Regions from separate parts of the Frigoribacterium sp. AC759 genome, predicted to be linked through region 2. Evidence: predicted binding sites of a transcription regulator. Region 2 holds the regulator's gene; the other holds the start of a gene.

Region 1 (11,313 bases), on a different contig from region 2:
ATCGCCAGAGGCGTCGTCGTGTGCTGGCGGACGAGGCGGAGGGCCTCGGGGTTCTCGGCCGGGGTGACGTCCTCGAGCCAGAAGAGGTCGTACGGCTCGAGGCTCTTTCCGAGGGAGGCCGCCTGGATCGGCGTCATGCGGTGGTGCCCATCGTGCAGGAGGGGGATCTCGGGGCCGAACTCGTTGCGGACCGCCTCGAAGACGGTGGGGACGTGACGCAGATACGAGCGGGTGTCCCAGTCCTCCTCGTTCGGCAGCGCACCCCGTTGAGCGGGCTCGTGGTCGTAGCGGACGCCGGTGTTGGCGTCGAAGGTCGCGTTGGACGCGATGCCGTAGATCGACTTCAGCCCGGGCACTCCGGTCTGCACCCGGATCGCCTTGTACCCCTGCTCCTGGTGATCCCGGATGCTGTCGAAGAGCTCCTCGAGGTCCTTGCCGGAGGCGTGCCCGTAGGTCAGCAGCCCTGTCCGGGAGGCGCCGCCGAGCAGCTGGTAGAGCGGCATGCCGGCGGTCTTCGCCTTGATGTCCCAGAGGGCGACGTCGACGGCGGCGATCGCCGCCATCGTCACCGGCCCCCGGCGCCAGTACGCGCTGCGGTACAGGAACTGCCAGGTGTCCTCGATGCGGGCGGGGTCCCGTCCGACGAGGAGGGGGACGACGTGCTCGGTGAGATACGCGACGACGGCGAGCTCCCGGCCGTTCAGCGTGGCGTCGCCGAGTCCGGTGATCCCCTCGTCGGTCGTCAGCTTCAGTGTCACGAAGTTGCGATCGGGGCTCGTGACGATCACATCGGCGCTGTCGATTCTCATTCCGTCTCCTTCGACCGAATCCGTGCTCGGGCGAGGGCCCGGGCACGGACCAGCTTAGGGAGACGACTCCGGGAGGGGCGGGCGGCAGCCGACCTGCACCTCCTCGGCTCGGCAGGAGGCGCGGGTCAGCGCGCGCAGTCGATGCAGAGTCGAGCGGTCGGCCGGGCGTCGAGCCGGGCCTCCCCGATGCGCGCCGAGCAGCGCTCGCAGCGGCCGAAGGTCCCCGCGGCGAGGCGCTCGAGAGCGGAGCGCGCGTCGTCCGCCCGGTCGAGCGCCGACCGGCGGATGGCGTCGAGCTGCGACCTCTCGTAGGCGATCGTCGAGCCCTCGGGGTCGTGCTCGTCGTCAACGTTCGCGGACTCGCGGGCCTCGGCCACCGCCTCCATGTCGCTGCGGAGGCGCTCGGCGAGCGAGAGGGCATCGTCGCGGATGCCCTCGAGGCGGGCGACGGGCCCGATCACGAGACGACGAGCGGGGGCACCTCTTCGCCCGCACGGGGCGGCGCCGGGGGAGTGCCGTCGCCGAAGGGCCGTCCGCCGAGCTCCTCGCGACCGTGCGCGGTCAGCCAGCCCGACGGGTCGGGCCCGGCGGGGACGATGCCGGTCGGATTGATGTCGCTGTGCACGATGTAGTAGTGCTTCTTGATCTGGTCGAAGTCGATCGTGTCGCCGAATCCGGGGGTCTGGAACAGATCGCGGGCGTAGGCCCAGAGCACGGGCATCTCGGTGAGCTTGTTCCGATTGCACTTGAAGTGGCCGTGGTAGACCGCGTCGAAGCGGGCCAGGGTCGTGAAGAGGCGGATGTCGGCCTCGGTGATCGTGTCGCCGACCAGGAACCGCTGATCGGTCAGTCGCTCGGACAGCCAGTCGAGTCGCTCGAAGAGGGTGCGGTAGGCGCGCTCGTAGCTCTTCTGCGACCCGGCGAAACCGGCACGGTAGACGCCGTTGTTCACGTCGCGGAAGACCACGGCGTTCACCTCGTCGATCTCGGCGCGCAGGTGCTCGGGGTAGAGGTCGGGTGCGCCGTCGCGGTGGAGGTCCGTCCACTCGGTGGCGAAGTCGAGGGTGATCTGCGGGAAGTCGTTCGTGACGACCTTGCCGCTCGGCACGTCGACGATCGCCGGCACCGTGATGCCGCGCGGGTAGTCGGGCGTGCGCGCGAAGAAGGCCTCTTGGAGGCGCTCGATGCCGAGGACGGGGTCGCGCCCGTCGGGGTCCAGATCGAAGGTCCAGCTGCGGGCGTCGTGCGTCGGGCCGGGCAGTCCCAGCGAGATCGCGTCTTCGAGGCCGAGCAGTCGGCGTGAGATGACGCTGCGGTTCGCCCAGGGGCAGGCCCGCGCCGCGACGAGGCGGTATCGGCCCGACTCGACGGGCCAGCCGTCGGCGGCGTCGCGCGTGATGCGGTCCTCGATGTAGTTGGTGTCGCGGGTGTACTCCTGGCCGGGCTCGACGTAGGTGCCCTTCGCGTGCTGCTCGCTCATGCCGCCACCCTACGCACGCCCGGTCGGCAACTCCTGTCCGGTGTCGCGCCGGGCCGCGACACGCCGACGTCCGGTGCGGCCGGGCGGCAGGGAGGAGGAGTTGCCGACGCGCGGGTCAGGCGCCGACGTCGACGGCGTCGAGACCGGCGGCCGAGGAGGCGCGGGTCGCGCTCCACTCCCGCCACATCGTCTTGAGATCCCAGGCGTCGTCGGCCTCGAGCGAGATCCCCCGCTCGCCGGTGCGACGGGTGCGGCCCTGGATCAGCATGAGCTGCGTGCCGAACAGGAGGGAGCCGGCGCGCTGCTGCGCCTCGTCGAAGAACGTCGAGTCGGAGACGCCGCTGCCGTCGTCGAGGCTGATGAACACGACGCGCCGACCGCTGCGCATCGGCGGGGTCTGGGTGGCGATGCGGATGCCGGCCACGAGGACGGTCGTGCCGTTCCAGTGGTCGCGCAGGTCGGCGGCCCGGACGACGCCGAGGTCGTCGAGCATCGGACGGTAGCTCTCGATGACGTGCTCGCTGACCTCCATCGACAGGATGTCGAGCTCGTCGCTCACCCGGTCGCGGACTCCGACGTCGGGGGTGCCGGTGGGCACGGTGTCGGAGTCGTCGACGACGAAGTCGAGCTGGTTCTCGACGTCGGCCGCCCGGGGCCGTGACGACCTGCCGGTCAGCGCGCGCACCCTGGCCAGGACATCGCCCCTCGTCCGCCCCGGGCCGGCGAGCGAGTCGAGCGCCCCGACCTGGGCGAGTCGCTCGAACAACGACCGCGACGGTGTCGCCCGCTGCCAGAAGTCGGTGATCGATTCGTACGGGCGACCCACGACGACCCGGGCGAGCTCGGCGTCGCTGATGCCGTGCACGTCGACGAGCGACAGCCGGATGCCGAGGTCGCCGGTGCGAGTCGGCGCGATCGGGGTGGCGGGTGCGCGCAGCCGTTCGACGCGGTAGACGTCGGTCGAGGCGTTGACGTCGAGCGGCAGCACCGGGATGCCCATCCGCCGCGCCTCGGTCAGGAGCAGCCGCTTCGGGTACATGCCGGGATCGTGGGTCAGGATGCCGGCGAGGAACTCGGCCGGGTAGTGCGTCTTCAGCCATGCGCTCTGGTACGTGGGCAGGGCGAAGGCGGCACCGTGCGCCTTGCAGAAGCCGAACGATCCGAAGCCCTTCAGCACGGCCCAGATGCGGTCGACGTCGGCGTCGTCGTAGCGGCGCAGCCCGGTCTCGGGGTCGACGTTGGCCCGGGTGCGGGCGCGGAACGTCGCCTCGAGGGCGTCGTCGTCGCCCTTGCCCATGTGACGTCGGATCTCGTCGGCCTCGGCGAGGCTCACCTGCATCGTCGCCTCGAGGATCCGCAGGACGTGCTCGTGGTAGATCACGACTCCGTAGCTGTCGTCGAGGAACCCCGCGAAGCTCGGGTGGATGTAGTCGGGATGCTGGAACCCGTGCTTCGTGTCGAGGAACGGCACGATCATGTTGCCCTTCATCGGCCCGGGGCGGAACAGGGAGATATCGGCGATGAGGTCGGAGTAGCGGTCGGGCTGCATCTTGCCGATCAGCTCGCGCTGCCCCGGGCTCTCGATCTGGAACATGCCGAGCGTGTGCGTCGTCCTGATCGCCGCGAACGTCGGCTCGTCGTCGTGCGGGATCTCGTCGAGCTCGATCCGCCCCTCTCTGTTCACGTACCGTGCGTCCACCGGCAGCGCACCGGCCACCGCGGCCCTCGAGCCGTTCACGCGCTCGATCTCGTCGAGCGCGTACGCCAGCGTGCTCTGCATGCGCACCCCCAGCACGTCGAGCTTCAGCAGACCGGCGTCGTTCATGTCGTGCTTGTCGAACTGGCTCATCGGCAGACCGATGCCGCTCGGCTGGACCGGCGTCATGCTGAGCAGACCGGAGTCGCCGAGGATCACCCCGCACGGATGCATCGAGATGTGCCGCGGCAGCCGGTCGAGTCGCTCGCTGAGATCGACCAGCAGGTCGATCTGCCCGTCGCTGCGGGCCAGCTCGGCGATCTCGCGCAGCTCGGGCTTCTCGGCCAGGGCCGTCCGCAGGTCGCGGGCGTTCGAGCGCCAGACGTTCTTGGCGACGAGGTCGATCTGCTCGTCGTCGAGACCGAGCGCCAGACCGGCGTCACGGACGGCGCCTCGCCCCCGGTAGGTCGACTGCATCGACATGAGTGTCACCCGGTTGCTGCCGTACCGGTCGAAGATCGCCCGGTAGACCTCGTGCCGCCTCGCCGACTCGACGTCGATGTCGATGTCGGGGAGCGTCTCCCGCTTGTTGCCGAGGAACCTCTCGAACAGCAGATCGTGCTCGATCGGATCGACGTTCGAGATCCGCAGCAGATAGGTGACGAGGCTGCCCGCCCCCGACCCGCGTGCGGCGTTCCGCACCCTCATGTCGCGCATCAGCTTCGACACGTCGGCCACGGTCAGGAAGTACCCGGCGAAGCCGAACCCCGTGATGATGCCGAGCTCGTAGCGCATGCGCTCGTCGACCTTCTCGCGCAGAGCGCGACCGGCGTCGCCGAACCGCTCGGTGATCCCCGCCTCCGCCCGGCGGAACAGCACCTGGTCGGGATCGCCGTCGACTCCGATCGCACTCGGCTCGGGGACCTTCGGCCGACCCCAGCCCAGATCGGCGGCGGGGTCGAGTCGGCACCGGTCGGCCAGCCGCTCGGTCGCGGACAGCATCTCGTCGGCGGAGCTGCGAGGCAGCGAGGAGGCGTCGGTCACCATCCGCGCGACGGCGCGCATCGCATCGGCCGACTTCAGGAACGCCTGCGCGTTCGGCTGCGGGCGGAAGCTGCCCAGGGCGGCGAGATGCCCTGCCGAGTCGAGGACGTCGGCGGTGACCGCCTCGTCGGGGTCGAGGTAGCGGACGGCGTTGGTCAGCACGGCCGGCACCCCGACGTGGTCGGCCAGCTCGAGCATGCGGGCCGCGTGCCGGATGCTGCGGCTCTCGCCCGGCTCGGTCAGATGGCAGACGACCTCGACCACCACGCCGCCCGGCAGCACGGCCGCCCAGTCGGCCAGCGACGCCGCCGCCTCGGTGTGCCGACCCGCCTGCACCAGTCGACCCACGTCGGAGTCCGGGCCGAGCAGCACGGTCGCGGCGGGCCCCGACTCGCCCTGGACGAACGCCCGCACCCGTGACCGGCCGATGGTCGCCACGCTGTTCGCGCTGCCGCTCGCCTTCCGCGTCGCCCGGCCGTGCGCGGCGCTGATCAACCGGCAGAGCGCCGCCCACCCCGCACCCGGAGCGCCGCCGTCGATCGACCCGTGCGCCAGCACGACGATCCGATCGACCGGAGCACCCGCGCCCGCAGCACCAGCGCCTCCGGCAGCTCCTCCGCCGGCACCCGCGCCCGCAGCACCAGCGCCTCCGCCGGCGCCGGCACCGGCCCGATCGTCGCGGCACCCCAGCTCCACCCCCACGATCGGGTCGACGCCCGCGGCGCGACACGCGCCGATGTGCCGGATCGCCCCGTAGAGCCCGTCGCGGTCGGTGATCGCCGCGGCGTCGGCCCGTCGCCCGGCCACGGTCTCGACGAGGGTCTTCGGGTGGGCGGTGCCGTAGTGCGCGCTGAACGACGACGCGACGCGGAGATGGGTGAAACGCATGACTGGTGCCTCGTGCTCAGACCCCCCGGCCGGGTCGGTTCGAACAGATGTTCGATCAGTGTACGTGGTCGACGACCCGGCGGCGACGCCCGCCGGCTGGCATCATCGAGCCATGACCGACCGCCGCTCGACCCTCGACCGGGACGCCCGCGCCGTCGGGCACTGGACCCGCGTGCTGCTCGCCCAGCCGCGCCTCCTGCTGGCCGTGAAGACGGCGTTCGCCGCGGGGCTCGCCTACTGGATCGCCCCGCAGATCCCCGGCACGGCGGCCGACTACCCCTACTACGCGCCGCTCGGCGCGGTCATCGCCATGTATCCGACGCTGCGGGCCTCCTTGCGACAGGGCATCCAGGTGCTGCTGGGCGTCGTCGTCGGCATCGCCCTCGCCACGGCGGTCTTCGCCCTGCAGGACGGGCCGCCCGGAGTCCTCGCGGTCGGCGTGCTGGTCGGCATCGGCGTCGTGCTCGCCGGCATCCGCTGGCTCGGGGCCGGTCGCGACTGGGTGCTCACCGCGGGCCTGTTCGTGCTGCTGCTCGGAGGATCCGACACCGAGTCGTACGGCATCGGCTACATCGTCCAGCTCGGCGTCGGCGTCGTCGTGGGCGTCGTCGTCAACTTCGTGATCGTGCCGCCTCTGAACACCTCGCGCGCCGAGACGCGGCTCCGGCGGGTCCGGCAGGCGCTCGCCGACCGGGCCGACGAGATCGCCGGCGTCTTCGAGACGCCCTGGCCCCTCGAGGACGACGACTGGGAGGAGCGCGTCGGCGAGCTGCCCGCGACCCTCCACAGCGTGCGCTCGTCGGTGCAGTACGCCGACGAGTCGCGGCGGATGAATCCCCGGTGGCTGCTGCGTCGACGCGATCTCGGCCACGAGTACGCCGAACTGGCCGCGTTCGAGCGGGTCTCGTTCCATCTGCAGGACATCGCCGAGGTCTCCGGGGTCCTCGGCAGGCGCATCGGCCGCCAGATCGGCATGCCCGACTCGCTCGCCCCGGCCGTGGCGCACACCCTGCACGGGGTCGCCGAGGTGATCAGGCGCCACGACTCCGACGCCGACGTGTTCGTCGAGGCGCGCCGTCGCATCGCCGACCTCTGGGAGGCGATCGACGCCCACCGCGACCGCCCCACCACCGACACCAGCGGCGGGGTGTCGATCGCCGTCTCGCTCGGTCGCATCGTCGCCGCGCTCGACCCCGACGACGGCACCGCGCCCCGGCCCTCCGAGACGGACGCGGGGACGGCGGACGCCGGGACCGACACCGAGGAGGCGCACCCCGGATCCGACGGAGCCGACGGAGACGAGACGACCGGCGCCGACGACACCGCCACCGCCGACGACTCCGCGGATGCCGACGACGCCCCGGACGCCGACGGCACCACGGGCGACGACGGCACGGCCAGGGCCACGGAGGACGACGAGGCGCCCCGCGACACCGTCCGACGCGACGCCGACTGACGGGGTGCGACGCCCGCCGCCCAAGAGCAGTACGGTTGACCGGGCACCGACGCCGAGACGCGACCCGTGCCCTGACCGGCCGGGGCGGTCGACGGGAATGCCCGTCCGCCCTGTGCGTTGACACTCGTGGCCTGAGCACCCCACCCGCCGCCAGATCGACAAGCGACGATCCGTTCGCCGCCCTCATCCATGAAAGCCGCACAGTGACAGACACCACCACCCTCATCATCCTCGGAGCCAGCGGAGACCTCACCGAGCGTCTGCTGCTCCCCGGCCTCGCCAGCCTGCTGAAGAGCGACCGCGGAGTCGACGTGCAGCTGATCGGCACCGGCCGCAGCGAGCGCAGCGCCGACGAGTGGGACGACGTCGTCAAGACGGCGTTCAACGGCGACGCCGGCAGCGACCTCGCCAAGAAGACCCTCGCGTCGAGCCGCTACATCCAGGGCGACCCCACCACGGTCGAGCACCTGAAGGCGCTGTTCGAGGCCAGCGAGGGCACGCCCGTCATGTACTTCGCCCTCCCGCCGGCGATCAGCACGAAGGTCATCCAGTCGCTGGCCGAGATCGACCTCCCCGAGGGTCTCCGCCTCGCCCTCGAGAAGCCCTTCGGCTCCGACGAGCAGAGCGCTCGCGAGCTGAACGCCGAGCTGTTGAAGATCGTCCCCGAAGAGCGCATCCACCGCACCGACCACTTCCTCGGTCGTGCGACCGTGCTCAACATGATCGGCCTCCGCTTCGCGAACCGCCTGTTCGAGCCGGTCTGGAACAGCGAGAACATCGAGAAGGTCGAGATCTTCTACGACGAGGTGCTCGGTCTCGAAGGCCGCGCCCAGTACTACGACAAGGCCGGCGCCCTGATCGACATGATCCAGAGCCACCTCCTCCAGGTGCTCGCGGTCATCGCGATGGACGCCCCGTCGTCGATCGACTCGGTCGAGCTGCGCAGCGAGATCGCGCGCGTGCTGCGTGCCACCTGGGTCAAGGGCGGCGACCCCGTCGCGTCGAGCCGTCGCGCCCAGTACTCCGCCGGCACCATCGACGGCAAGGACGTCCCCGCCTACGCCGACGAGGACGGCGTCGACGACGAGCGTCAGACCGAGACCCTGGCCGAGGTCGAGTTCGAGGTCAAGACGCGCCGTTGGGCCGGCGTGCCGTTCATCCTCCGTTCGGGCAAGGGCATGACGAAGATCCGCAAAGAGGTCCTCATCACCTTCAAGCCCGTGCCGGCGCTGCCCGAGGGGCTCAACGGCTCCTCGACGCCCGACACGCTGCGCATCGAGATCAGCCCCGAGACGATGGAGCTCGGCGTCACGACCAACGGCTCCGGCAACCCCTTCGACCTCGAGAAGTCGACCATGTCGGTGACCCTCGGCAAGCCCGAGCTCACCCCCTACGGCGAGGTGCTCAGCGGCATCTTCCACGACGACCCGACGCTCTCGATCCGCGGCGACGTGGCCGAGCGCTGCTGGGCCATCGTCGCTCCCGTGATCGACGCGTGGCAGGCCGGCCAGGTGCCGCTCGACACGTACGCGGCCGGCTCGACCGGTCCGGCGGACTGGCCCGCCTGATCCACCGGCCCACCTGAACCACGGCAGCACCCCGACGGCCGTCCCGCTCGCATCGAGCAGGGCGGCCGTCGTCCGTTCCGCCGACCGGGGGAGCCTAGGAGGCGCGGGTCGCCTGCGCGCGCCCGATCGCGTCCGCCGCACGGACCAGCGCCAGGTGCGACAGCGCCTGAGGCGTGTTGCCGACGTGTCGCCCCGTCGCGACCTCGATCTCCTCCGACAGCATGCCGACGTCGTTGCAGTAGCCGACCAGGCGATCCATCAGGGTGACGGCGTCGTCCACCCGCCCCGAGGCCGCGTACTGCTCGGCGAGCCAGAACGAGCAGGTCAGGAAGGGGTTCTCGTCGCCCGCCAGCCCATCGACGCCGCTCTCGGTGCGGTAGCGCAGCAGCAGTCCGTCGTGCAGCAGGTCGTGCTCGATCGCGGCGACGGTGCCGAGCATGCGGGGGTCGTCGGCGGCGACGAAGCCGACCTGGGCGAGCTGCAGCAGCGAGGCGTCCACCTCGGTGGTGTCGTAGTGCTGCGTGTAGGAGTTCCGTTCGGCGTTCCAGCCGTCGCGTTCGACCTCGGCCCGCACCTCGTCTCGGAGCTCGCGCCAGCGGTCGACCGGGCCGTCGAGGCCGAACTGCTCGACGCCCGCGATGGCGCGATCGAGCGCGGCCCAGATCATGACCCGCGAGTGGGTGAAGTGCTGCAGCTCGCCGCGGATCTCCCAGATGCCGCTGTCGGGCCGGGTGCGATTGTCGTCGACGTACTGCATCAGGGCCCGCTGCAACGGCCACGAGTACTCGGTCTCGTCGACGCCGAGCTGGCGGGCCTCGTGCAGGGCGATCATGACCTCGCCGAAGATGTCGCCCTGGTACTGCTTGTAGGCGGCGTTCCCGACCCGCACCGGAGCGGCGCCCCCGTAGCCGGGCAGGTGGTCGATCTCGCTCTCGTGCAGGTGGCGCTCGCCGGCGAGGCCGTACATGATCTGCACGTCGGCCGGGTCTCCGGCGATCGCCCTCAGCAGCCAGCCGCGCCAGCGATCGGCCTCCTCGACGTAGCCGTGCAGGATCAGCGCCTGCAGCGTCATCGACGCGTCGCGGAGCCAGACGTAGCGGTAGTCCCAGTTGCGCGAGCCCCCGAACTGCTCAGGCAGGCTGGTCGTCGCGGCGGCGACGATGCCCCCGGTGTCTTCGTGCGTCAGCGCTCGGAGGATCAGCAGCGAACGGCGGACCTCGCGTTCGTAGGCCGGGGGAGTCGTGCACCGTGCGGCCCAGGCCTGCCACCAGCCGACCGTGTCGTCGATGGCCGCGTCGATGTCCACCGCCGCGGGTGGCTGCCGGTGCGAGGGGTACCAGGTGAGGGAGAGGTCGACGACCTCGCCGGCCGCGACGTCGAACTCGGTCGCATGGGTGTGGTCGGTGGCGGTCAGGCGCGGCCCTCGGACGACGACGGCGTCGGGGCCGGCCGTCGCGACGAGTGCGGTGTCGTCGCCGTCGGTCACCTGCCGCACCCAGGGCATGGCGCTGCCGTAGCCGAAGCGGATGGCCAGATCGACGTGCAGGGTCACGGTGCCCGAGACCCCCGTCACCCGGCGCACGACATCGGCGCGGCGGTCGCCGTAGGGCATCAGATCGGTGACCTCGACGACGCCCGTGGCGGTCTGCCACCGCGTCACGAGCACGAACGTGTCGTCGATGTAGCGACGGGTCGCGGTGGCGTCGGCGTCGGTCGGGGCGATCAGCCACCGCCCGGCGTCGTGGTCGCCGAGCAGGGCGCCGAAGGTCGAGGCGGAGTCGAAGCGGGGCAGGCACAGCCAGTCGATGCTGCCGTCGGTGCCGACGAGGCATCCGGTGTGCAGATCACCGATCAGGGCGTAGTTCTCGATGGGCAGGGGCATGCGGCCATCCAAGCAGTCCGGTCAGCGACCCCGCTGGAGGGTGGGGTCGGGCCAGCGTGTCTCGATCTGAGGCTTCTGCCGGCGGGTGCGCGCCCAGACGACGAAGCCCATCAGGGTGAACGCGCCGTAGAAGACGTACATGAACGCCGAGGCGTAGTAGCCGGCGCTGAACAGCAGCGGTGTGCCCACGAGGTCGACGGCGACCCAGATCAGCCAGAACTCGACCCAGCCCTTGGCCATGCCGTACGTCGCCAGTAGCGAGCCCATGAAGATCCAGGCGTCGGCCCAGACGGGCTCGTACGAGCCCAGGGCGCCGAAGATCGGGGTGAGCACGGCCGTGCCGCCGAAGAGCGCCACGACGAGCAGGACGCGGTTGCGCCAGCCGGCCCACCGCGGCTCGACCGCAGCGCCGGCCCCGGTCTCGCTCTGCCGCCAGCGGCGCCACCCGTAGATCGAGACCACGATGAACATCACCTGACGCCCGGCCTGG
Region 2 (11,313 bases):
GATGATGTCGTCCGTGTACTCGGCGATGTTGGCCTCGCTGGTCGAGCCGCTGACCGTGCAGACGGCCTTGCCCTCGAGGTCCTCGGCGCCCTCGATGCCGTCGGGGTTGCCCTCGAGCACCAGCAGGTCCTGGCCGGCCTGGTAGTAGGGACCGGCGAACGAGACGACCTTCTTGCGCTCGTCGTTGATCGTGTAGGTCGCGATGACGAGGTCGACGTCGCCGTTCTGGATGAAGGGCTCGCGGTTGGCGGACACCGTCTCGACCCAGGTGATGCCGTCGGCGGGGATGCCCAGCTTGGCTGCGACGAGCTTGCCGATCTCGGCGTCGAAGCCCTGCGGGTTGCCGGAGCCGTCGTCGAGGCCGAACAGGGGCTGGTCGAACTTGGTGCCGATGGTGATCTCGCCGGCCTCGGCGAGGCGGGCCATCGTCGTGCCGTCTTCGAAGTCGGAGACCTCTTCGACCTCGACGGCGCTGTCGGGGGCGGCCGAGTCGGTGCAGGCCGACAGGCCGAGCACCGTGACGGCTGCTGCGGCTACGGCTACGAAACCTCTACTGAGTCGCATTCTGTTCTCCTTGCTGTGTGACCCGGACGCCGATCGGCGGACGGGGGCTCCGGGGTCGGGCCGCAGGACGGACGCGCGGCGACGACGGGGTCTGTCGATCAGTGGGTGAGGATCTTCGACAGGAAGTCGCGCGCCCGATCGGACGTCGGCGCGGTGAAGAACTGCTCGGGGGTGCTCTCTTCGACGATCTCGCCGTCGGCCATGAAGACGACCCGATCGGCCGCCTTGCGGGCGAAGCCCATCTCGTGGGTGACGACGATCATCGTCATGCCGTCTTTGGCCAGCTGCACCATGACGTCGAGGACCTCGGTGATCATCTCGGGGTCGAGCGCGCTGGTCGGCTCGTCGAGGAGCATCACCTTCGGATCCATCGCGAGGGCGCGGGCGATCGCCACCCGCTGCTGCTGACCACCCGAGAGCTGCGAGGGCATCTTCTGAGCCTGGTTCGCCACGCCGACGCGCTCGAGGAGCTCCATCGCCCGCTTCTCGGCCTCGGCCTTGCTGCGCTTGCGGACCTTGATCTGGCCCAGCGTGACGTTCTCGAGCACCGTCTTGTGCGCGAAGAGGTTGAAGCTCTGGAAGACCATGCCGACGTCGGCCCGAAGACGCGCGAGCTCGGAACCCTCTTCGGGGAGGCGCGTGCCGTCGATCGAGATCGTGCCGTCGTCGATCGTCTCGAGCCGGTTGATGGCCCGGCACAGCGTCGACTTGCCCGAACCGCTCGGCCCGATGACCACGACCACCTCGCCCCGGGAGACCGTCGTCGTGATGTCCTTCAGGACGTGCAGTTCACCGAAGTGCTTGTTGACGTGGTCGACGACGACGAGGGGTTCCATGCGTCCACACAAACAGGTGGGTCTGACGGGCGCAAATTCACAGCGGATTCGTAACGCGATCGAAACGACACGGGCGGGCGCCTGTCGAGGCGACCCGCGCCTCCTGTAGGTCAGCTCCGGTGCGCGAAGGCGCTCTCGTAGAGGCAGACGGAGGCCGCGGTGGAGAGGTTCATCGACTCGGCGTGCCCGTAGATCGGAACGACGACGGCACGGTCGGCCAGCTTGAGGTCGTCGTCGGTCAGCCCTCTGGCCTCGTTGCCGAAGAGCCAGGCCGTCGGGGCCGAGAGGACGCCCTCGCTGCGCACCGCGAGCAGGTCGTCGCCCTTGACGTCGGCGGCCAGCACCTGGATGCCCGCCTCGGCGCAGCGCGCCACCACGGACGCGAGATCGGCGCCGACGGCGACCGGCACGTGGAAGAGCGAGCCCGTCGTCGCGCGGACCACCTTGGGGTTGTAGAGGTCGACGCTCCGACCGGTCATGATGACCGCGTCCGCGCCGGCGGAGTCGGCCGCACGGATGATCGTGCCGGCGTTGCCCGGATCGCGGACCTCTTCGAGGATGGCGATCAGACGGGGGCCGCCGTCGCCCGTGTCGGCGAAGACGTCTTTGACGGCGGTCGGGAACTGGCGGCAGACGGCGATGATGCCCTGAGGGGTCACCGTGTCGGACATCGCGGCGATGACCGCCTCGCTGACGAACTCGATCTCGAGCTCGGCCTCGCGGGCGGCCGCACCCACCTGCGGATGACGCTCGAGCGCCGTCGGCGTCGCGAAGAGATCGACGAGCAGTTCGGGCCGGAACGCGAGGGCCTCGGACACCGACTGGGGGCCCTCGAGCAGGAACGACCCGGTGTCGGTGCGCGCGTCGCGCTTGGCCAGCTTCGCCACGGCGCGGACGCGGGGCGATCGGGGATTGTCGAGGAGGGAGGTGCTCACTCCCCCACTATGCCTCACCCGGCCTCGGGAGCCGGGACGCACGACGGCCCGGACGGTGAGACCGTCCGGGCCGGGGTGGTGCAGTGGCGCTGGTGACTACGCGGCAGCCTTGGGAGCCGAGGTGTCGGCGGGCAGCGCGGCCTTCGCGGTGGCGACGAGGCCGGCGAAGGTGGCGGGCTCGTTGACGGCCAGCTCGGCCAGGATGCGGCGGTCGACCTCGACGCCGGCCAGGGACAGACCCTGGATGAGGCGGTTGTAGGTCAGGCCGTTCTGACGCGACGCGGCGTTGATGCGCTGGATCCACAGACGGCGGAACTCACCCTTGCGGGCGCGACGGTCGCGGTACGAGTAGACGAGCGAGTGGGTGACCTGCTCTTTGGCCTTGCGGTACAGGCGCGAACGCTGACCGCGGTAACCCTCGGCACGCTCGAGGATCACACGACGCTTCTTGGCGGCGTTGACCGCTCTCTTGACTCTTGCCATTTTCTTGTTCCTCTACGTTCGTGTCAGCGGTCAGTGACCGAGAAGCTTCTTGGCGACCTTGGCGTCGGCGGGGGCGAGCACCTGGTCCTGGTTCAGGCGAGCCTTGCGCTTGGCGCTCTTCACCTCGAGGTTGTGTCGCATGCCGGCCTGCTGCTTCATGATCTTGCCGGAACCGGTGACCTTGAAGCGCTTCTTGGCGCCGGAGTGGGTCTTCTGCTTGGGCATGTCTTACTTACTTTCTTCTGTCGGTTCCGCCGGTGCGTCGGCCGGAACCTCGTCGGACGTCGGGTGCTTCGGCGCCTTGTTGGCCACCTTGCGAGCTTCTGCCTCGGCCTTGGCCTCGGACTTGTTCTTGTGCGGCCCGATCACCATGACCATGTTGCGGCCGTCGATGGTGGGGGTCGACTCGACGCTGCCCCACTCGGAGACGTCTTCGGCGAAGCGCTGGAGGAGACGGACGCCCTGGTCGGGACGCGACTGCTCGCGACCGCGGAACAGGATCATGGCCTTGACCTTGTCGCCGCCCTGGAGGAAGCCCTCGGCGCGCTTGCGCTTGGTCTCGTAGTCGTGCTTGTCGATCTTCAGACGGAAACGCACCTCTTTGAGGATGGTGTTCGCCTGGTTGCGACGAGCCTCCTTCGCCTTCTGCGCAGCCTCGTACTTGAACTTTCCGTGATCCATGATCTTGGCCACGGGAGGCTTCGAGTTGGGGGCCACCTCGACCAGGTCGAGTTCGGCCTCTGCTGCGAGACGCAGGGCCATGGCGATGGGGACGACACCGACCTGTTCTCCGGCAGGTCCGACGAGGCGGACCTCGGGGACGCGGATACGGTCGTTCGTACGGGGATCGCTGATGCGGAACTCCTCTGTCGTTGCTTCGTCACCCGCCGGACCGGTGGTCACGGCAGGGAAAGAGGAGTTTCGCGACGCGCTGCGCCATCCGAACGTCGTGCTCGGATGGTGCGACGGAACATCGCTGCACCCTGGCTGCCGACCCTCGGGGAGGATCGGCGGGGTACCAACAACCCGGTAACCTAATCGAACGGTCAAGCGCGGGTGGGAGAATCTCCACTTTCGCACCGAAGCAGATGCTTCGGAGCCTCGACGAGCTTAGCAGAGGATCTTCACGTGAGCCACACCCCCGAGCACTCCCCCGACTTCGCCTTCTCCGCCCCCGGCGACGAGGCACGCGACATCGCCGACGTGAACGCCGTGGAGGTGATCAACACCGTCGCCGTGCACCTGATGAGCGCGGCCGCCGTGAAGGTCGGGCTCGCCGACGACCCGCGCGCCCAGACCGACCTCGACGAGGCCCGCAAGCTCATCACCTCTCTGGCCGGTCTGATCACGGCCAGCGCACCCGAGATCGGCGATCAGCACGCCCGCGCCCTCCGCGACGGGCTGCGGTCGCTGCAGCTGGCCTTCCGCGAGGCGTCGGCGTTCCCCGACCCCATCGGCCAGGGGCCCGGCGAGAAGTTCACGGGGCCGGTCAACTAGACCGCGCCTCCGGCCGCCTTCCCGCCGGTCGGACCGCGGCGGGGCCTGCAGCCGCGGTCCGTCAGACGGAGACGACCTTGACGGCCATGCTGTCGACCCGGTCGGCGATGGTCGGGTCGGCGGCCCAGGCCGTCTGCAGTCGACCGAGCAGAGCCGTGAGCGCCTCGCGGTCGAGCCCGGCACGGACGCCCAGCTGCACGACGATCTCGGGGCCGCCCAGCCGGGCGCCCTCGTAGCCGGGGGCGATGACCAGGCCGGCCAGCGCCTCCTCGTCCGCCCCCGCGTCGAGGAAGGCCCGCAGCACGGTCTCGTCGGCGTGACTCGGCAGCCACGGCAGGTCTTGCGCGACCGCCCACAGGGCCGGTCGGCGCAGGGCGAACGCCGTGGGCGACCCCGGGTCGAGCACGAGCCGGTCGGTCGACTCGGACGCCGCCGCCAGGGCGATCCGCCGGGCGTCGGCCGGCACGGGACGCGCCGTGGCGCTCCAGACGGACAGCGCCGCCACCGAGGTGAAGGCGGGCAGCACGTCGCGCCCGTCGGGGCCCGCCACCGTCACGATGGACAGCTCTTGAGTCTTGTCGACCCGTCGCCCCTGCTCGTCGAGGTCCTCATCGCCCGCGACCGCCACGAGGGGGACGAGCAGCCGCGCGGGTCGCAGCGCGTCGACGACGGTGTCTTCACCGACCTCGCCGAGGTGGAACCGCTTGAGAGCCTCGAGGAGGCGCGGGTCGGCCGAGCCGTCGTCACCGGCGAACGCCGTGTCGTGATGATCGAAGGTGCGACCCTCCCAGGGTCGACCGGCGCTGTCCGAGCCGGGCGTCGACATCAGTCGGAGGCGACGTCGAGGGCCGCGGCCAGCGTGAAGGCGCCCGAGTAGAGCGCCTTGCCGACGATCGCGCCTTCGAGCCCCTGCGGGACCAGCTCGCGCAGCGCGACGAGGTCGTCGAGGCTCGAGATGCCGCCCGATGCGATCACCGGGCGATCGGTGCGATCCATCACCTGACGCAGCAGATCGACGTTCGGCCCCTGGAGGGTGCCGTCCTTGGTGACGTCGGTCACGACGTAGCGGGCGCATCCGGCCTCCTCGAGACGGGCGAGGACCGTCCAGAGGTCGCCGCCCTCCTCCGTCCAGCCACGGGCGGCCAGCGTCGTGCCGCGCACGTCGAGCCCGACCGCGACGGCCTCGCCGTACTCGGCGATGACATGCGCCGCCCACTCGGGGTTCTCGAGGGCCGCCGTACCGAGGTTGATCCGCTTGACGCCCGTGCCGAGGGCGTCTTCGAGGGAGCGGTCGTCGCGGATGCCACCGCTCAGCTCCACGTTGATGCCCTTGACCTGCTTGATGACCTTCTTGATGACCGACCGGTTGTCGCCCCGCCCGAAGGCCGCGTCGAGGTCGACCAGGTGCAGCCACTCGGCGCCCTGGTTCTTCCAGTCGTCGGCCGCCGCGACGGGGTCGCCGTATCCGGTCTCGCTGCCGGCCTCCCCCTGGGTCAGACGGACGGCCTGCCCCCCGGAGACGTCGACGGCCGGGAACAGGGTCAGGCTCGGAGTCGTGCAGAAGTCGCTCATGTCGTCTCTCTCGCGGCGGCGCCGCGCGGATCGCGTCGGGGCCCCGCTGAGCGCGGGACCGGAGTCGGGTTCGGGAGGGTCAGAGTGTGCCGAGCCAGTTCGAGAGCAGCCGGATGCCCGGCCGCCCCGACTTCTCGGGGTGGAACTGCGTGGCCCAGAGCGGTCCGTTCTCGACGGCGGCGACGAAACGGCCGCCGTGGTCGGCCCACGTGACGTGCGGCTGCGGGAACGGCGGGATCACGTCGAGGGTCCACGACTGGGCCGCGAACGAGTGGACGAAGTAGAAGCGCTCGTCGGCGACGCCGTCGAACAGCGTGCTGCCCTCGGGGACGTCGACGGTGTTCCAGCCCATGTGAGGCAGCACGTCGGCCTTCAGCTCGTCGACGACACCGGGCCATTCACCCAGCCCGCCCGCCGTCGCACCGCGCTCGACACCGCCCTCGAAGAAGACCTGCATGCCGACGCAGATGCCCATCACGGGTCGCCCGCCGGCCAGACGGCGATCGATGAGCTCGCCGCCGCGGACGGACTCGAGCGCGCTCATAACGGCGCCGAAGGCCCCGACGCCCGGCACGAAGAGGCCGTCGGCCGCCTGCACCCGGGCGCGATCGGCCGTCAGCTCGACGTCGGCCCCGGCGAGCTCGAGGGCCTTGACCGCCGAGTGGACGTTGCCGCTGCCGTAGTCGAGGACCACGACGGAGGGACGGACCGTCACAGCGCGCCCTTCGTGGAGGGGATGCCGACCACCCGCGGGTCGGGCTGCACGGCCTGGCGGAGGGCTCGCGCGAAGGCCTTGAACTCGGCCTCGGCGATGTGATGCGGGTCGCGCCCGCCGAGCACGCGGATGTGTACCGTGATGCCGGCGTGGAAGGCGATCGCCTCGAACACGTGGCGCACCAGGGACCCCGTGAAGTGGCCGCCGATCAGGTGCAGCTCGAAGCCCTCCGGCTCGCCGCCGTGCACGAGGTACGGGCGACCGGAGATGTCGACGACCGCCTGCACCAGGGCCTCGTCGAGCGGCACCAGGGCGTCGCCGTACCGTGCAATACCCGACTTGTCGCCGAGCGCCTGACGGAGCGCGGTGCCGAAGGCGATGCCGATGTCTTCGACCGTGTGGTGCGCGTCGATGTGCGTGTCACCCGTCGCCGCCACCCGCAGATCGATCAGCGAGTGCTTCGACAGCGCCGTCAGCAGGTGGTCGAAGAACGGGACGGACGAGTCGATGCTCGACGAGCCGGTGCCGTCGAGGTCGAGCGACAGCGCGATGCGCGACTCGCTCGTCTCACGCTCGAGGGAGGCCACGCGGGTAGGGGTCTGTTCGGTCACGAGGAGAGCCTAATGTCGCGCAGCGCCTCGAGGAACGCCGTGGTCTCGGCCTCGGTGCCCGCACTGACCCGGAGGTGGTGGGGGATGCCGAGGTTCCGCACGATGATGCCCCGGGCGAGCAGACGCTCGAACACGTCGGCCGGATCGTCGACCCCGCCGAACAGCACGAAGTTCGACCAGGTCGGCCAGGGCTCGTAGCCGAGCTCGGTCAGCACCCGGACGATCCGGTCGCGTTGGGTGGCGATCTCGCCGACCATGGCGAGCATCTCGTCGGCGTGGGAGAGCGCGGCGATCGCGGCGGCCTGGGTCAACGACGACAGGTGATAAGGGAGGCGCACCAGACGGAGCGCGTCGGTCACGGCCGGGTGGGCGGCGAGGTATCCGACTCGCGCCCCGGCGAAGGCGAAGGCCTTGCTCATGGTGCGGGAGACGATGAGACGCGGCCGGCCTTCGAGCAGGGTCAGAGCGGTGGGCTGGCCGACGGGCATGAACTCCGCGTACGCCTCGTCGACGAAGACGATTCCGTCGGTCGCGTCGTAGGCGGCCTCGACCGTGGCGAGGTCGAGGGGCGTGCCCGTCGGGTTGTTCGGACCGCAGAAGAACACGATGTCCGGTTCGGTGCGACGAATCTCGGCGACCGCCGTCTCGGGACTGATGGTGAAGTCGACGTCTCGCGCACCCTCGACCCAGGTGCTCCCGGTGCCCGCCGCGATGATCGAGTGCATCGAGTACGTCGGAGGGAAGCCGAGGACGCTCCGCCCGGGGCCGCCGAAGGCCTGGAGGATCTGCTGGATGACCTCGTTCGAGCCGTTCGCCGCCCAGATGTTGTCTCGGGTGAGGCCGTGACCCAGGTAGTCGGCCAGGGAGTCCCGCAACTGCGTGAACTCGCGGTCGGGATACCGGTTCACCTCGAGGACGGCCTGCGCGATCGATGCGACGATGTCGCGTGCGACGTTCTCGGGAATCGGATGCGTGTTCTCGTTGACGTTGAGAGCGACCGGCACCCTGGTCTGCGGTGCGCCGTACGGCGTCAGGCCACGGAGGTCGTCACGGATGGGGAGGTCGTCGAGACTGAAGGACACCGCTCCATGGTAGGTCTCCACCGGACGGAGTCCCGAATCGTCGACCCTCGGCTGGCAGCGGTCGCGACCCCTCGAGGTCTCTTCAGACGGAGCCCGATGGACGGCCCGTCAGTCGGCGTACTGAGCGGGGACGGCGAGCGACTGCCCCGCCGCGACCTCGGTGCTGCTGAGGTTGTTCAACTGCACGATGTCGCTGATGACGTCGCGGGGGTCTTTGGTGGGTGCGATCTCGGACGCGACCTGCCACAGGGTGTCTCCCCCGTCGACCGTGACGTAGTCGAACGACGCCGCACCGGCGGTGTCCGACGCGACTGCACCGGGCCCGGCGAGGAGCACGCCGCCGACGACACCGGCGACGAGCAGACCGACGGCGGTGCTGACGACACGACGCCCCCGCCGGGTGATGCGCAGCCGGACGCGCGGGGGCGAAGAGAAGGAGGCGACGGCGTCGTCGGTGGGGGTGGGAGTGGCAGTGGTGGTCGTGATGGCGCTCATGAGGTGGTCCTTTCACCGCTAGAGGAGACGTCCGTGTTCGTGCCCGGCGATCGGCCGGGAACACCGGGCACGAAGACGTGTTCCGAACATATCTTCGATCAAAGTCGATTTCAACCCCGATGTTCGATTTTCTCGACGTGGATCGGCGACACACTCGAACATGTGTTTCGCCGAAGACGCCGCATCGGATACGGTTTCGATCGGTGGTCCGAGTAGAACAGCGACCACCGACATCCACGGCAGGAGACACATGAGCGACGCGCAGCGCACCCGGTCGACCGAGACGGGCTCGGTCACGCGCAAGGAGCTGACGGCCAAGCAGACGTCGATCCTGACGGCCATCCAGCAGAGCATCGGACAGCGCGGATACCCGCCGAGCATGCGGGAGATCGGCGACGCCGTCGGTCTGAAGTCGCTGTCGAGCGTGACCCACCAGTTGAACCAGCTCGAGCTCGCGGGTCGCATCCGACGCGATCCGAACCGGCCCCGCGCCCTCGAGGTCCTCTCGACCGAGGCGCCCGCCCTCGCACCCGTGACGAGCATCCTCACGACGAGCGACGACGGCGACACCGCGCACGTCCCGATGGTGGGGCGCATCGCCGCCGGCATCCCGATCACGGCCGAGCAGCAGGTCGAGGACGTGATGCCCCTCCCCCGCCAGCTCGTCGGCAAGGGCGACCTCTTCATGCTGCGGGTCGTCGGCGACTCGATGATCGACGCCGCCATCTGCGACGGCGACTGGGTCGTCGTCCGGCAGCAGAACTCGGCGGAGAACGGCGACATCGTGGCCGCCATGCTCGACGACGAGGCGACGGTCAAGGTCTTCCGTCAGCGTGACGGCCACACCTGGCTGCTGCCCCGCAACAGCGCGTTCGAGCCGATCGTCGGCGACCACGCTCAGATCGTCGGCAAGGTCGTGGCCGTGCTCCGGTCGGTGTGACCCCGACTCGACGAACGACGAAGCCCCCCGCCATTCGGCGGGGGGCTTCGTCGTGGTCGACTCGGTCGGCTCAGCTCGAGACGGCCTCGCGGTCGACAAACGGCGACAACCACGCCACGTCGCTCGGGTAGACCCGGGCGTGCACGCGCGTGCCGGCCTCCTCGTACGCCGTCTCGACGACACGACCCGAGTCGTGGAGATGAGAGACGACGTCGCCCCTGTCGTACGGTACGAGCAGCTCGAGTTCGACGTCAGGGGTCGGAAGGGTCGAGGCGATGCGCTCGAGGAGCTCGTCGATGCCCTCGCCCGTCCGGGCGGAGACGAAGACCGCGGTCGGGACGAGGCCCTGGAGCACGAGTCGCTGGTCGGGGTCGACCAGGTCGCTCTTGTTGAACACCACGATCTCGGTGATGTCGCCCCCGTCGACCTCGCTGACGACCTCGCGGACCGTCGCGAGCTGCGCCGCCGGATCGGGGTGCGAGCCGTCGACGACGTGGACGATGACGTCCGACGCCGCGACCTCCTCGAGGGTGGAGCGGAAGGCTTCGACCAGCTGATGCGGCAGGTTTCGGACGAAACCCACCGTGTCGGCGTACGTGAACGGCCGGCCGTCCGTCGTCGAGCTCTTGCGCACCGTCGCGTCGAGGGTCGCGAAGAGGGCGTTCTCGACGAGCACGCCCGCACTCGTCAGCCTGTTGAGCAGGCTCGACTTGCCCGCGTTGGTGTAGCCGGCGATCGCGACCGAGGGCACCTCGTTGCGGTCGCGATTGGCCCGCTTGGCGTCGCGCGCGGGCTTCATCTCCTTGATCTGCCGACGGAGGCGCGCCATGCGCGTGTGGATCCGTCGCCGATCGAGCTCGATCTTGGTCTCTCCGGGGCCGCGGCTGCCCATTCCGGCACCCGCGCCTCCTACCTGGCCACCGGCCTGCCGCGACATCGAGTCGCCCCAGCCGCGCAGTCGGGGCAGCAGGTACTCGAGCTGCGCCAGTTCGACCTGCGCCTTGCCCTCCCGGCTCTTGGCGTGCTGACTGAAGATGTCGAGGATGACGGCCGTGCGGTCGATGACCTTGACCTTGACCACGTCTTCGAGGGCACGACGCTGGCTTGGCGCGAGCTCCGTGTCGGCGATCACCGTGTCGGCGCCGAGAGCCGCGACGGTCATCCGCAGCTCTTCGGCCTTGCCGCTGCCGAGGTACGTGCTCGGGTCGGGGTTGGGCCGACGCTGCAGCAGCCCGTCGAGGACGACGGCGCCGGCCGTCTCGGCCAGGGCCGACAGCTCGCGGAGGGAGTTCTCGGCGTCGGAGAGCGAACCCTGCGAGTAGACGCCGATCAGGACGACGTTCTCGAGCCGGAGCTGGCGGTACTCGACCTCGGTGACATCCTGGAGCTCGGTCGAGAGCCCCGCCACACGACGGAGCGCCTGGCGATCGTCGCGGTCGAACTGGTCGCCGTCCGAGCCGGTGTCGTGCAGAGAGCGGGTCTGGATCGCCTGCGCAGGCGAGAAGACGGTGTAGGCGGAAGCCCGGGACGCCGCACGGTCGAGCACGCGGGCGACGACGTCGTCACCCTGCTCGGAACGCTCG

What was found. Region 2 encodes LexA, which represses DNA repair genes until DNA is damaged. Its sites were predicted from a motif close to TCGAACANNTGTTCGA; they were not measured.
Region 1: ACZ6JE_RS13300 (DNA polymerase III subunit alpha) is a predicted target of LexA. The motif match lies at 5,957-5,972, and genes of this name have one in related genera.

The regions. Positions count from the first base shown of each region.
Region 1 covers NZ_CEEDMT010000027.1:2,024-13,336, forward strand. The annotation lists gene manD (D-mannonate dehydratase ManD) at 1-809, opposite strand, end outside; gene ACZ6JE_RS13290 (TraR/DksA family transcriptional regulator) at 935-1,270, opposite strand; gene ACZ6JE_RS13295 (glutathione S-transferase family protein) at 1,267-2,289, opposite strand; gene ACZ6JE_RS13300 (DNA polymerase III subunit alpha) at 2,405-5,917, opposite strand; gene ACZ6JE_RS13305 (FUSC family protein) at 6,030-7,373, shown strand; gene ACZ6JE_RS13310 (glucose-6-phosphate dehydrogenase) at 7,577-8,941, shown strand; gene ACZ6JE_RS13315 (glycoside hydrolase family 15 protein) at 9,036-10,823, opposite strand; gene pnuC (nicotinamide riboside transporter PnuC) at 10,845-11,313, opposite strand, start outside.
Region 2 covers NZ_CEEDMT010000001.1:594,856-606,168, reverse strand. The annotation lists gene ACZ6JE_RS02815 (glutamate ABC transporter substrate-binding protein) at 1-564, opposite strand, end outside; gene ACZ6JE_RS02810 (amino acid ABC transporter ATP-binding protein) at 663-1,400, opposite strand; gene ACZ6JE_RS02805 (TrmH family RNA methyltransferase) at 1,511-2,335, opposite strand; gene rplT (50S ribosomal protein L20) at 2,432-2,818, opposite strand; gene rpmI (50S ribosomal protein L35) at 2,849-3,043, opposite strand; gene infC (translation initiation factor IF-3) at 3,047-3,721, opposite strand; gene ACZ6JE_RS02785 (DUF1844 domain-containing protein) at 3,947-4,315, shown strand; gene ACZ6JE_RS02780 (SseB family protein) at 4,377-5,141, opposite strand; gene priA (bifunctional 1-(5-phosphoribosyl)-5-((5-phosphoribosylamino)methylideneamino)imidazole-4-carboxamide isomerase/phosphoribosylanthranilate isomerase PriA) at 5,141-5,887, opposite strand; gene hisH (imidazole glycerol phosphate synthase subunit HisH) at 5,967-6,602, opposite strand; gene hisB (imidazoleglycerol-phosphate dehydratase HisB) at 6,599-7,213, opposite strand; gene ACZ6JE_RS02760 (histidinol-phosphate transaminase) at 7,210-8,295, opposite strand; gene ACZ6JE_RS02755 (LysM peptidoglycan-binding domain-containing protein) at 8,404-8,790, opposite strand; gene lexA (transcriptional repressor LexA) at 9,041-9,730, shown strand; gene hflX (GTPase HflX) at 9,801-11,313, opposite strand, start outside.